Regions from separate parts of the Aerococcus tenax genome, predicted to be linked through region 1. Evidence: predicted binding sites of a transcription regulator. Region 1 holds the regulator's gene; the other holds the start of a gene.
What was found. Region 1 encodes Rex, which represses fermentation and respiration genes when NADH is low (regulators of the CRP and FNR family bind a similar motif). Its sites were predicted from a motif close to TTGTGAANTANTTCACAA; they were not measured.
Positions count from the first base shown of each region.

Region 2: adhE (bifunctional acetaldehyde-CoA/alcohol dehydrogenase) is a predicted target of Rex. The motif match lies at 4,552-4,569, and genes of this name have one in related genera.

Region 1 is NZ_CP127382.2:222,890-230,425, reverse strand. Features, by position in the region: partial or broken gene DBT50_RS01100 (IS1182 family transposase) at 68-1,597, opposite strand; gene groL (chaperonin GroEL) at 1,772-3,400, opposite strand; gene DBT50_RS01085 (co-chaperone GroES) at 3,481-3,750, opposite strand; gene DBT50_RS01080 (redox-sensing transcriptional repressor Rex) at 4,264-4,908, opposite strand; gene DBT50_RS01075 (ABC-F family ATP-binding cassette domain-containing protein) at 5,142-7,091, shown strand; gene DBT50_RS01070 (DUF503 domain-containing protein) at 7,158-7,439, opposite strand; gene tsaD (tRNA (adenosine(37)-N6)-threonylcarbamoyltransferase complex transferase subunit TsaD) at 7,492-7,536, opposite strand, start outside.
Region 2 is NZ_CP127382.2:61,338-68,873, forward strand. Features, by position in the region: gene nadC (carboxylating nicotinate-nucleotide diphosphorylase) at 1-532, shown strand, start outside; gene apf (aggregation-promoting factor) at 848-1,546, shown strand; TPP riboswitch at 1,692-1,790, shown strand; gene DBT50_RS00330 (hydroxyethylthiazole kinase) at 1,949-2,788, shown strand; gene thiD (bifunctional hydroxymethylpyrimidine kinase/phosphomethylpyrimidine kinase) at 2,775-4,223, shown strand; gene adhE (bifunctional acetaldehyde-CoA/alcohol dehydrogenase) at 4,623-7,268, shown strand; gene pgeF (peptidoglycan editing factor PgeF) at 7,342-7,536, opposite strand, start outside.

The sequences.
Region 1 (7,536 bases):
AAAAGTCTGCGAACTCTAAAACTAAAAGAGAATCTACAAATTACTTAAGCGTGATTTGTAGATTCTCTTATTTTATTGCTTTTATTTTGCTATATTTTTTCAAATTATTGGCCATGAAGGCCAATCCAACATCAGTTTTAACCCTTGTTTTCCCTCTGAGGTTAAATCGAGTGAACCCTAAAATAGCCTTTATCTGGCCAAAAACTGGTTCAACGTCAATTTTCCGTTTGGAAAAGAGCTTAGATCCTTCTTCAGATAAAAGCTTCTGTGTTTCTATATTCTTTAATTCCTGATAGTTTTTATTATAGTAAAGCGCCTTTTGCGGCGCATTTTTTGGGTCCAAAGGCTTATAAACCTGAATTTCAGAAATATAACCACTCATTTTATTTTTTCGTTTTTGGAGATGACTAAAGAAATAAACCGTGCCGTCAGGATGTGTAAAAGTATTACTTTGCTTATCGTAACTCCAATTATCCATATTTTTAGCTGATTTTTTATGTTTCTTTTTCTGCTCTTTATCAAACCGATTATATTTAATCAAATGGTTAATTTTATGGTTATCTAAATAAGTAAGGTTTTCTTCGCTACCATAACCAGCATCAGCTATAATGCATTTCGGGAAATTAGGAAAACTTTCAACAAAGGGTTGTAAAGTCCGCGTGTCCGTCGGATTGTGGAAAATATCATAATGAAGGACAAACTGGTTTTCAGTCGCTACTTGGATATTGTATCCCGCTTTCAATTGCCCATTCATCATATGATCATCTTTCATTCGCATGAACGTAGCATCAGGATCTGTTTTTGAATAGCTGTTTCTTCCGTTAAATGTTTCAAACTGTTTGGCATACTTTTGTTTGCGGGGTAGAAAATCTTTACTCACTTTACGGTAATGTTTTTTCAAACGACGACGTTCTTGTTTACGTTGATCTGGCCCTTTTACAGGAGTTTCCTCAATATCTTCAGTGAGTTTATCGATTTCTTCCTTAAGAACTTTAGATATCTCTTGAAGCATATTTTCTTCTAGATCTAAATTTTCATCATATTGGATGCCAGCATCAACCATCGGTTGAATTTCATTAAAGTAATATTCACGTGAAGTCACTTTTAATTGCTCTGCATATTTTTCAGTTGCCTTTTTCCAAACAAAAGAATATTTATTGGCATTCGCTTCAATTTTAGTTCCATCTATAAAGCAATTTTCTAAATGAATTAATTTCTCTAACTTTAACTGAGTGGTAAACTCAACGAATAAATTTTCTAATAAACATCTACAATTTTCTGAGGAACGGAAGCGATTAATCGTTCGATAGCTAATAACTTATTGAGCGACTAGCCACTGCATGGGTATATTTTCAACCATTAATTCTTCTATTTTTCTTCCACTAAATACGCCTTTACTATAAGCGTATAAAAGCGCCATAATTAAAGGTTTTGGATGATAGGCAGGACGTCCGTCCTGGGTACTGAAGCTTTCAAAATGTTTTTCATCCAGAGATTCAATAAAATTATAGATTGAAAATACAATATGATCTGGATCGATACATGCAGATAATTCTAGTGGAAGTGTTGTTTGATTCATGTTATATTGTATGTACACAAGAAGCACCCCTTAATCTTTAGTGTGGTTACTAATATTATAGCAGGGTGCTTTTTTTATACCTAATTTTAAGTAAAAGGGATAAGAAATTAGTGAAAACTAACTTCTTATCCCTTTTTATTTCGAGGCTTTTGTCCCAGCCTCTTTCAATCTTTATCCTATTCAGTTTTCGGATTAATACATACCTGGTGCGCCTGCTCCTGCAGCTGCATCATTTCCTGCATTTTCTTCTGGATGGTCAGCAACAACTGCTTCAGTAGTTAAAATCAAACCAGCTACTGAGCCTGCATTTTGTAAAGCAGAACGTGACACCTTGGTTGGGTCAACCACACCATCAGAAATCATGTCTACCCATTCACCACTAGCAGCGTTGTAACCAACGCCTTGGTCTTTATCGTGAATGTGTTCTACAATGACAGAACCTTCTAGACCAGCATTTTCAGCGATTTGGCGTAGTGGGGTTTCGAGGGCACGGACCACGATGTCTGCACCAGTTTGTTCGTCACCTTCTAAGGAGTCAACGACTTCTTTCACCTTGTCTTGGATATTCATGAAGGCAGTACCACCACCAGCTACGATACCTTCTTCAACCGCAGCACGAGTAGCGTTTAAAGCGTCTTCGATACGTAATTTACGTTCTTTTTGTTCAGATTCGGTCGCTGCACCCACGCGAACAACGGCAACCCCGCCAGCTAATTTAGCAAGACGTTCTTGTAATTTTTCACGGTCATAGTCAGAAGTAGTTTCTTCAATTTGTTTTCTGATATGAGCCACACGTTGTTCCAATTGTTCCTTGTTACCCTTACCTTCAACAATGGTGGTATCGTCTTTAGTAATGGTTACGCGGGCAGCTTGACCTAATTGATCAATGCTGGTGTCTTTCAATTCAAGACCTAAGTCTTCAGTAATAACTGTCCCACCGGTAAGAACAGCTAAGTCTTCTAATTGTTCTTTACGACGGTCACCGAAGCCAGGCGCTTTCACAGCAACGACATTGAATGTCCCACGAATCTTGTTCAAGACTAAAGTAGGAAGTGCTTCACCTTCAACATCGTCAGCCACTAATAATAAGGATTTACCTTGTTGTACGATTTGTTCTAATAATGGAAGGATATCTTGGATATTAGAAATCTTCTTATCAGTGAGAAGGATGTAAGGATCATCGAGAACAGCTTCCATCTTATCGTTGTCGGTTACAAAGTATTGGGATAAGTAACCGCGGTCAAATTGCATCCCTTCAACAACGTCTAAGGCAGTGTCCATGGATTGTGATTCTTCAATGGTAATGACACCATCTTGGCCTACTTTTTCCATAGCGTCTGCAATTAATTGACCTACTTCTTGGTCGCCGGAAGAAATTGCCGCAACGTTAGCAATAGATTCTTTAGCATTCACTGGAACAGAAATTTCTTTCAAAGCTTCTACTGCCTTGCGGATAGCTTGATCCATCCCACGACGAATGCCCACAGGATTTGCCCCTGCTGTCACGTTCTTAAAGCCTTCATGGACGAGAGCTTGAGTTAGGATGGTAGCGGTAGTTGTCCCGTCACCAGCAACATCATTGGTCTTAGAAGCGACTTCAGAAACTAATTTAGCTCCCATATTTTCAAAGTGATCTTCTAATTCAACGTCTTTAGCAATGGTCACCCCATCATTGGTGATTAATGGAGACCCATAGCTACGTTCTAGGACAACGTTACGTCCCTTAGGTCCTAAGGTCACTTTCACGGTATTAGCTAATTTATCAATACCTTCTACTAAAGATTGTCTTGCATCACTTGAATATTTAATATCTTTGGCCATTCTATCTATCTCCTATTCTAAATCTAAGCATGATCGAGAATTCAATGTTTTTTTGTTGGTTGTCGAAGTTCAGTCAATGATTATTCAACTACAGCAGTTAAATCTTTTTCTTTAATGATGAGGTAATCTTCCCCTTCATAGCGGATTTCGCTTACTGCATATTTTTCAAAAATAACTTGGTCGCCCACTTTAACTTGAGGGGTGTAGTCATCAGTAGCATCAGCAACGGCTACCACTTGACCTACTTGAGGTTTTTCTTTAGCAGCAGATGGTAAAACGATGCCAGAAGCAGTTTTTTCTTCCTCTTCTTGGACTTGAATAATCACACGTTCATTTAACGGCTTTAACATTTAAAATATCCCTCCAAATTTAACATACTAATTAATAACACTTTTAATGATTTGTTAGCACTCATCATCTCCGACTGCTAACTTACAATATTTATAGTAAAACATTTCCAGATATAAATCAAGTAATTCGTTGACTTTTTTTGACCTTTTTTCTTTTTATCACTTTAAAAGTATAAATTATCATTTAAAAAGTATATGCCCGTAAAGTTAGGAAATTGAGATGAGAGTGTGACAAAAGTCAAAAGAGCCCTGAACCACTGGAACAAACTATGGAAGATAGGCACAAGCCTATCGCACATAGTTTGTGAAGTGGACGTCAGGGCTGACTTTGGGAACACGTTTTGATTAGATAGTTCGTATTTTGAAAAGAGTCTGGGACTTTTGTCCCAGACTCTTGATTTTTACTATTAATGACAAGAAAAAAGCCCTCACTTGAAGAGGGCTTTACTAAGCGACTGGCATAAGTTAGACCTGATCATTCTGTCAGGTTCCTGCTAACTTCTGCTAGTTCTACTAATTTTTCTTTTTATTGTTGCCATTTCGATTACCAATATAGTAAATCAGAGTTTGCAGCTCATTGGCTAAATCGACGTTTTGGACATGAATATCTTCAGGAACATCTAAAACCACCGGCGTAAAGTTCAAGATGCCTTGAATACCGGCTTCTCCTAATTCACTCACGGTATCTTGGGCGACCTTTTCCGGAACGGTCATAATAGCAATCAGAATTTCCATTTCTTGAATCCGTTCCTTTAATTCACTCATGGGGTAAACCGGTACCCCACTATGGACGGTTCCTACAATCTCAGGATTAATATCAAAGGCCGCCCCAATCCGGATATTATTGGTCCGTTTAAAGTTATAATTTAATAAGGCGTTCCCTAAATTACCGACCCCGATTAAAGCCACTGTGGTGAGGCGGTCTTGGTAGAGTTGGCGACTAAAGAAGTCCAATAGAGCTTCAACATCATAGCCATAACCACGCTTCCCTAGGGCACCAAAATGTGAGAAATCCCGGCGAATAGTGGCGCTGTCCACTTTGATCGCCTCACTGAGTTCACTGGAAGAAATCCGTGTCTTACCCATATTCTTAAAATTATGCAAGTAACGGTAATAAAGCGGTAACCGCCTAGCCGTTGCACGTGGAATTTCCTTCATGTTTCCACTCCTTTTCACAAGATATCAAATACATTTTATCACCTAAATCATAAAATGGAAAGAACTTTGTGAAAAATCACATAAATCTTTTTGGCTAATTTTCATTAATTTTAAAACTTTGTGAATAATCCCGCCCCTTTCTAAGGGAAAGTTCACAAAGTCAAAAATATCTATCGATAAAATATGATACACTAGTGAAGACAATAATAAACGATTTAGGAGGAAAGGATCCAATGATTGTATTACAAGGATCAAAACTCATGCGACGTTTTGGCTCCGATATTCTTTTCCAAGATGTCCAAATGACCATCCAAGATAATAGTCGGACTGCCCTAGTCGGGCGAAACGGCACTGGCAAATCAACCCTACTCAAAATGTTGGCAGGGATCGAAGAGCCTGACCAAGGGCAAGTCACCCGGGCTAAGGGAAAGACCATTGCCTACATGGACCAACATGCCGCCATTGAAAACAGTCAACGGACGATCTATGAAGAAATGCGGTCAGTTTTTAAGGAATCTATCGCTCTCATCCACCATGCCGAGCAAGCCGCTCAAGACTTGGCCGATGCCCAGGATGAAGCAAGCTACCAAGAGGCCCTCAAACGCTATGACCAATTACAAGAAGAAGTCAACCAAAGCAATGCTTACGGTTATGATTCCGAGATTCGCATGGTCCTCCACGGCTTTCAATTTCCCGAATCAGATTACGACAAACCCATTAACCAATTATCTGGTGGTCAACGGACGCGACTAGCCCTGGCCAAGGTCCTCCTTGAAAAGCGCGATATTCTCATCCTCGACGAACCCACCAACCACTTAGACATTGAAACCCTAACCTGGCTAGAAGATTACCTACCTTCCTATCCTGGAGCCCTTTTGATCGTCAGTCACGACCGTTATTTCTTAGACCATGTCACCAATGAAACCTATGAAATGACCGGACACAGTATGGAATATTATAAGGGGAATTATTCCTTTTACCTCAAAGAAAAGGCTGTTCGCCTAGAAAGCTGGCAAAAGGCCTATGATAAACAGCAAAAGAAAATCGCCAAGTTAGAAGACTATGTGGCTCGTAACCTTGTTAGGGCTTCGACCACCAAGATGGCCCAGAGTCGGCGTAAGCAACTCGAAAAGATGCCCAAAATCGAAAAGCCTAAGCAAGACGAAAAAAGTCCCCACATTCAATTTCTAACGGACAAGTCCAGTGGCAATGTGGTCCTTACTGCTGACCACTTAGGCATTGGTTACGATGATCACTTACTTTCTTATCCGATTGAGATGGATATTAGAAAGCAACAAGCTATCGCAGTGGTGGGACCCAACGGCGTGGGTAAATCTACCCTCTTAAAAACCATTATCCAAGAAATTCCCACCATCAAGGGGGAAATTCACTATGGGGCTAATGTGACCATTGGCTACTATGACCAAGAATTAGCCAAACTCCACAGCAATAAGGATGTCCTCCACGAACTTTGGGATGACCATCCGACCATTAACGAGGAAAACATTCGTACCATCCTGGGGTCTTTCCTCTTTTCCGGACAAGACGTGGAAAAATCTGTCGCCATGCTGAGTGGAGGGGAGAAGGCCCGGCTTGCCCTCGCCAAACTTTCCTTTAACCACGATAATTTCTTGGTTCTCGACGAACCAACCAACCACTTGGATATTGATTCTAAGGAAATCTTAGAAAATGCCCTGATTGAATACGACGGCACCCTACTTTTTGTTAGCCATGACCGCTATTTTATTAATCGAATTGCTACCCAAGTTCTTGAAATTAGTCCCGAGGGCTCTACCCTCTACCTAGGCGATTACGATTATTACCTTAGTAAAAAAGCCGAGCAAGAAGCCCGGCTAGCCGAAGAAAATAAAGATAATCAAACCAGTCCTGCTGAAGAAAAGCCAGCATCCAGCCAGTCCGCCCAAGCCTATCAAAATCGTAAGGAACGCCAAAAAGAAAAAAGAAAACTCCAACGACAAAGCGAAAAAATCGAAGCAAGTATTGAAAGCTTAGATGAAGAAATGGTAGAAATTCAGGAAAAAATGACTGATCCTGACATTTTACAAAATTACTATGAATTAAACCAACTCGACCAGTCCCTTAAAGACAAACAAGCCCAACAAGAAGAACTCTTTAAGGAATGGGAAGTCGTTCAAAGTCAATTAGAAGACTTTGACCAATAAAGATAAAAAAGGTATGCGCACAGGAGAACTCAAGATCAAGTCCTCCTGTGCGCATACCTTTTCTTTTTAGGCTTCCAGCCATTCGGTATGAATGACCTCAATGGGGTACCAGGCTTCAATTTTATCGAGATAGTTCAGCAAGCGTTGCCGGCTCTTACTGTATGAATTAGAAACAAGGCCAAAAGCAACTACCGCTTGGTTGACTAAGTCTAAGTCAGCAATCTCAGCAGCAGTCATCTTTTCACGTTGTTGGGCCCGTTCCACCATACTTTTGACGATCCGGCGCTTATCCTTCAAAGTATAAGCTTGGTCAATAATAAAAGTGACTTCTAAACCAATTAAGACCATCTTTCCTCCCTAAGCTTTCTCTAAAAATCAAGTGACCTCCGCCTAAGGGCAACTAATTTTCATCACCTAAGTCTAGACCTGGGTTGGCATCTAAATC
Region 2 (7,536 bases), 160 kb from region 1:
AAGAATGAGTGGGATTGCTACGGCTACCCGTCGTTTTGTAGATGCCTTAGAAGGCAGTGGGATAAAGTTACTGGATACCCGTAAAACTACCCCAGCCTACCGCCCCTTGGAAAAATATGCAGTCCGGGTAGGGGGCGGCTATAACCACCGTTACTCTCTATCTGACCAAATTATGCTCAAGGATAACCATGTTGCTGCTGCCGGTGGGGTCAAAGAAGCCATCCAAGCGGCTAAGGCCTATGCCCCTTTTGTGAAGAAGATTGAAATTGAAGTCGAGGACTTGGACATGGTCAGAGCGGCAGTGGAGGCTGGAGCTGATATTATTATGCTCGATAATATGGACCATGACACCATGGGGGAAGCCATTGCGATCATTAACGGCCAAGCGATTATAGAAGCTTCAGGCAACTTTACCTGGGACAATGTCACAGATTATAAGGACCTAGCCATTGACTATATCTCTAGTGGGGCCATTACCCATTCGGCCGGAATCTTAGATTTGTCCCTCAAACATTTGAAAGTGAGGAAGTAGGTCTGGGCCTCCTGAGGCAGAAATCTTTGATTTCTACTACTCATAGCTCAAGTTTTGCCCTGACTTTTGTTACAGCAAGGTTACAAGGCGACAGAAATGTTTCAGAAAATCCTTTTAAAATGTCAAAGTAATTAAAGGGCCTTAACAAGTCAGAAAATCCCTTTTCTTCGTCTGGAAGCCATGATAGTATATTTCATGTCGACGAGGGAAAGACCTCGTTGAGAGATAAAAATGAATCTGAATGATTAAGATGCTTAATCATATTAAATAGAAAAAAGAATGAACTTTGCATAGAAGAAAGGATTTTTATTACACATGAATATGAAGAAAGTTTTAGTAGGTACCTCAATCGCTTTATCAGCCTTAGTAAGTTTTGCTGCTGGGGAAACGACTGAAGCACACGCAGCTGAATGGCAAGCACGTTCAGTTGAAGAAATCAAAGCTGACTTCCAAAAATTAGATGACAACGAAAAAGTTTATGTCATTAAATCTGGTGACACCTTAAACGCTATTGCTCAAGCAGCAGATGTGAACACCAAAGAATTAGCTGAAATCAACAACATCGAAAATGCTAACTTAATCTTTCCAGGAACTAAATTAACCTTCAAATCTGACCAATCAGGTAAGGTTAATGAAGTTGAAGTAGAAAAACAAGGTCAAGCAGCTCAAGTTTACACCGTTGATGAAACTGCTGGTCAAACTTACCAAGCACCAGCAACTGTTCAAGCTGCACCAGCTGCTGCTCCAGCACCTGCACCAGCTCCAGCTCCAGCACAAAGCGCTTACACTGGTTCTTCTTCATCCGCTAAAGAAATCATTGCTCAACGTGAATCTGGTGGTTCATACTCAGCAACTAACGGCCAATACATCGGACGTTACCAATTAAGCGCTTCTTACTTAAACGGTGACTACTCCCCAGCTAACCAAGAACGTGTGGCTGACCAATACGTAGCCGGTCGTTACGGTTCATGGGACAACGCTTTAGCATTCTGGAACGCTAACGGTTGGTACTAAGATAAAAAGAGTGTAACAGTCACACCAAAGGACGAAACCATTAACTCCGGCTCACTGGGCTGGAGTTTTTTTATTTATCTCAGCTTTCATAAGGAGTTTAAGCGCTTCGCCTTGAATAGGTAAGCGGTTTCTGCTATAGTTAGAAAGTACTCACAAGAGGTGCTTTTGCTGAGATAGGTGGAAACCTGGACTCTTTGAACCTGAGAAAGTTAAGACTTGCGTAGGGATGTGAGAATTCAAATATCGTTATAAGGCACAGCCAAGCTTTTGCTAAAGCCTAACGATAAGAAGTCCTGCAAAGTACACGAAGTGGAGTATACTTTGCAGGGCTTTTTTTCTGTCTAGAAGTAAAAGACCTGCAGAGAAAATGTGTAATCTAAACAGAATAAGAGAGATGAGTCAATGTCTAAAAAAACAAGCATTCCCTTTGCGAAATATAGTCAGCAGGTCAAGGAGAAAGCCCCGCTGATCCAAGTTTTAAATAATTATGTCACTATCCATGATGTGGCCAATGTGATTTTGGCCAGTGGCGGGCGTCCCGTGATGACCGATAACTTACCTAATAGTCAGGATGTGGTCAAGACAGCTGACCTTTTGCTATTGAATGCCGCTAGTCCCAGACCTAATCAGGAATTGTTGGACCTCGCCGCCATAGCGAAAAATGACTACCATCCCGTGGTCTTAGATCCAGTGGGGGTTTCAGCTATGCCGTCTAAATTAAAGCTCTGTCAAGATCTGATTGACCGGGATCTAGTAAGCGCGGTAAAGGGGAATGCTTCGGAAATTCGAAGCCTCCTCTTTGAAAAAAGCCAAGGATCTGGGGTTGACCTGGGTCCTGGAGACGAGGTGACCTTGGCTAACCTGGCTGATTTTGCCCCGGCCTTTAAAGCTTATGCCCTAGAAAAAGGAATTATCCTAGCCATGTCAGGTCCGATTGACTTAGTGACTGATGGCGAACGGCTGGCAGTCATTGAAAATGGTCACCCCTGGATGGCTTCTTATACGGGATCAGGTTGCCAGTTAAGCGGCGTCTTAGCCAGTTTTTTAGCCGGTAATCCGGATGAGGATTCTTTTTACCTAGCTACAGCAGCTATGATTAGCTATGGGGTGGCGGGAGAAATCGCTGCTCAAGTGCTCCAGCCTTATGAGGGCAATGCCACTTATTCCAACCGGGTGATTGACCAGGTCTTCTTATTAGAGGCCAAAGAATTAGAAAGGAGAGCCAAGTATGACATTCAATAAAAATGATTTATTGGTCTATGCCATTACGCCCGACCGTTTTGATCATGACGAATTAATCCAGCAAGTCAAAGAGGTCTTAGCAGGTGGGGCGACGATTTTACAGTTACGTTTAAAGGACCATCCCTTTAAAGACCAAGAGGAGAAGCTGGATCTAACTAAAAAAATTAAAGCCCTCTGCCAAGAAGCAGGTGTCCCCTTTATTATTGATGATGATTATGAACTGGCCCTGGCGGTAGATGCTGACGGCCTCCATGTTGGAGAAGATGACCTGCCAGTCGACCAGGCTAGACAACTGCTCGGCCCGGAAAAAATTATCGGGGCTTCGGCTAAAAGTTTGGATGCCGCTCTAAAAGCCCAGGCGGCTGGTGCAGACTACTTGGGAGTTGGCGCCCTCTATCCGACCCAGTCTAAGGCCAATGCCCAAGGCACTAGTCTGACCACCTTGCGAGCTATTGCCCAAGGGGTGAATATTCCCATTGTAGGCATTGGTGGGATTAACTTAGATAATATGGCCAATTTACGGGACCAGGGGCTGGCCGGGGTGGCTCTGATTTCTGCTTTGTTTAAGGCGGAAAACCCCTACCAAGCGACTCAAGAAATCCGTAAAGCTGCTGAAAAGCTTTTTAAACTCCAAGCCGTCCTTACCATTGCCGGCTCAGATTCCAGTGGGGGAGCGGGTATTCAAGCGGACCTCAAGACCATGCAGGCCAATGGAGTCTTTGGCATGAGTGCTATTACTTCAGTGACCGCCCAAAATACTAGGGGTGTGACCGGGGTCTATGACCTCAGTCCCGAGGCCTTGGCTAGCCAACTCCAGGCTGTTTTTGAGGATATCCCTCCGGCTAGTGTCAAGATTGGCATGGTCTCCCAAGTGGAATTAGTAGAGGAAATCGCCAAAGCCCTTAAAAACTATCAGGCTAAATATGTCGTAGTAGACCCGGTCATGGTCGCAACGAGCGGGTCCAACTTGATCCAAGACCAAGCGGTACAGGTCTTGGCTGACCAGGTATTCCCGCTCGCTTGCTTAATTACTCCCAATATTCCTGAAAGCCAGGTCTTAGCAGGACAAGATATCCATTCGGCAGCCGATATGGAAGCCGCCGCTAAGAAAATTAGTCAGACCTACCAAGTCGCAGTCCTCTGTAAGGGCGGCCATCGAGTTAATGATGCTAACGATGTCCTGGTGACTCCTGAGGGCCAGGTCCACTGGTTTAAGGGCGAGCGGGTTGATAACCCCAATACCCATGGCACCGGCTGTACGCTATCCAGTGCCATTGCCAGCAACTTAGCCAAGGGGGATGACTTAGTTACTGCCATTGCTCGGGCTAAGACCTATCTCAGCCTGGCCCTTAAAGATCAATTAGACCTTGGCCAGGGGAGTGGGCCTTTGAACCATGGCTTTGGACTATTGACTTATTACCCCAGTGACCATTAATTGCCTTAACTTCCCTTGGCACATAGTTCCTAGTCTTTCAACCCTTCTACGAGGCTAGACCTGCTAGGGGAAGAGTATCTGTACACCGATAAGGGTCATGATAGCTTGTCATGGCCTTTTTTCTATATTTAGAAAAGGGTCTATCTGTTTTTAAAAAGAGTGTTTATTCCTAACATTGTGAAAACAAACACATATTTTCTCTTTTTAATTAAAATATAAAAATATTCTTTTAAAAGCTGTAAGCGATTACAAGGCTAAATTACTAATGTTTAAGTGATTGTAAGCGGTTGTGGGTAAAAAGAAAAACAAAAAAGAACTTGCTTTTTAATTGTGAATAATTTAACATAATAGCCATAAAGATGAAAGTCATTAAAAATCAAAGAAAGGTTAGGAAGAACAATGGCTAAAGGAAAAGAACAAAAAGTAGATATTCCACAATTTATCGATGAGACAGTGGCTAAGGCTAAACAGGCCTTAGAAGATTTTATGGCCTTAGACCAAGAGCAAATCGACCATATTGTTACTAAGGCGTCGATTGCTGCCTTAGACCAACATGGGGTCTTAGCTAAACATGCCGTTGAAGATACTGGACGGGGTGTCTTTGAAGATAAGGCCACCAAGAACTTATTTGCCTGTGAACATGTGACCAACCACATGCGCCACTTGAAAACAGTAGGTATTATTGATCGTGATGAGGCCAAGGGATTGACCTATATTGCTGAACCGGTCGGAGTAATTTGTGGGATTGTCCCTACTACCAACCCAACATCGACAGCAATCTTTAAGTCCTTGATTTCCTTGAAGACCCGTAACCCGATTGTCTTCTCCTTCCACCCCCAAGCCCTGGAATCTTCTATCCATGCGGCCAAAGTGGTGCGGGACGCGGCCATTGCGGCAGGGGCTCCTGAAAACTGTATCCAATGGATCGATCCCAAACACGCTTCTATGGAAGCCACCAATTTACTGATGAACCACCCTGATGTCGCTACGATTTTAGCTACTGGGGGATCTGCCATGGTTAAGGCTGCCTATTCTTGTGGGAAACCAGCCTTGGGTGTGGGACCAGGGAATGTGCCTGCCTATGTTGAAAAAACGGCCAACCTCAAGCAAGCCGTGAATGATATTGTCATGAGTAAGGCCTTCGATAATGGGATGGTTTGTGCTTCAGAACAAGCTGCCATTGTTGACAAAGAAATCTACCCCGACTTCATTAAAGAAATGAAGTCCTACCATGTTTACTTTGTCAACCAAAAGGAAAAAGCTCTCTTAGAAGAATTCTGCTTTGGAGCTAAAGCCAATAGTGATGCGGTTGACCAAGCCAAACTCAATGCCGATATTGTCGGGAAATCAGCGGTTTGGATTGCTAAAGAAGCCGGCTTTGAAGTGCCAGAAGAAACCGTCATCCTAGCAGCAGAAGTTCCTGAAGTGGGTCCTGCCCAACCCCTTACCCGAGAAAAATTATCCCCAGTGCTTGCCATCTTAAAGGCTGAAACAACCGAAGATGGGATGGCTAAGGCCGAAGCCATGGTTGAATTTAATGGCCTAGGTCACTCCGCCGCCATCCATACCAATAACCACGACTTAGAAATCGAATACGCCAAACGGGTGAAAGTGGCCCGGGTCATTGTCAATGCGCCGTCAACCTTTGGGGGAATTGGGGATGTTTATAACTACTTTATTCCTTCCTTAACCCTAGGCTGTGGGTCTTATGGACATAACTCCGTAGCTGGTAACGTGGGACCTTTAGATTTGATTAATATTAAACGAGTAGGGGAGCGGCAAAATAACATGCAATGGTTTAAAGTCCCTCGGGTTTACTTCGAAAAGAATTCCATTAAATACTTACAAGAATTAGACCATGTGGAAAGGGTATCGATTATTTCTGATAAAGGCATCGCCAAACTCGGCTTTGTTCAAAAAGTCATTGACCAACTTCAACAACGGCAAAATAAGGTGGTCTATGATGTCTTTGATAACATTGAACCGGATCCAGATATTTCCACGGTTCAAGCGGGTGCTGACGCTATCCGGGCCTTCCAACCGGATACCATTATTGCTATTGGTGGGGGATCGGTTATGGACTCCGCTAAGATCATGTGGCTCTTCTATGAACGTCCTGACGTTGACTTCCGCGACCTGGTTCAAAAATTCATGGATATTAGAAAACGGGCCTTCCGTTTCCCAGCCCTCGGTGACAAAGCCCAATTAGTGGCTATCCCAACCACCTCAGGGACAGGTTCCGAAGTAACGCCTTTTGCGGTCATTTCCGATAAGAAGAACAATAAGAAGTACCCGCTTGCTGACTACGCCCTCTTACCTAAGGTAGCTATCGTGGATTCCAGCTTTGTCGAAAAGGTACCAAGTCGGGTGACCGCCGCTACCGGGATGGACGTCTTAACCCACGCTATTGAAGCTTATGTATCTATCTTTGCCTCGGACTATACCGATGGACTCTCCCTCCAAGTCATTAAGATTGTCTTTGACTACTTGGAAAAATCAGTCAAAGACTTTGACCCGCTAGCTAGAGAGAAGATGCATAATGCGGCAACCATGGCGGGGATGGCCTTCGGTAACGCCTTCTTGGGAATTGTTCACTCCATGTCCCATAAGATCGGTGGGGTCTTCCATACCGTTCACGGGGAAAACAATGCCATCCTCCTACCTTATGTGATCCGCTACAATGGGGAAAAACCAGGTAAGCTTTCTACCTGGCCAAAATACAACTACTACAAGGCCGGCGAACGTTACCAAGACATTGCCCGTATGTTAGGCTTAAAGGCTAATACTGTTGAAGAAGCCGTTGCTTCCTTGGCTCAAGCCTGCTATGAACTCGGTGAAAAAGTCGGTCTCCCAATGAGCTACCAAGTCCAAGGTCTTGACAAGAAAGAATGGGAAAAGGCCTTAGAACAACTGGCTTATGATGCTTATGAAGACCAATGTACCCCATTAAACCCTCGTCTGCCATTAGTTCCTGATATGATGGCCATGATGCGGGCTGCTTACCAAGGTTATGGAAAGGCTCCAGAGCCAATTAAGAATAAGTAAGAAATTCCTCTTGTATAGATAGAAAAAAAGTGAGCCCCAGCAGCTCACTTTTTTCGTCTCTTATCATATTTTATTAATTCACACGGTTCTTTTGCCAGATGAAGCCCATGTGGCGGCCTTTAGTTTGGTTTTGACGATAGGAGAAGCCTTGGGGGCTGGCATAGGTGTCCATGGAGTCCACTTGGATGTTTTCGGGGCGGATACCTAGACTGAGGCATTGATTTCTAACAACGGCTTGGTTATCAATGTGCCACTTACTCGTGTCGGC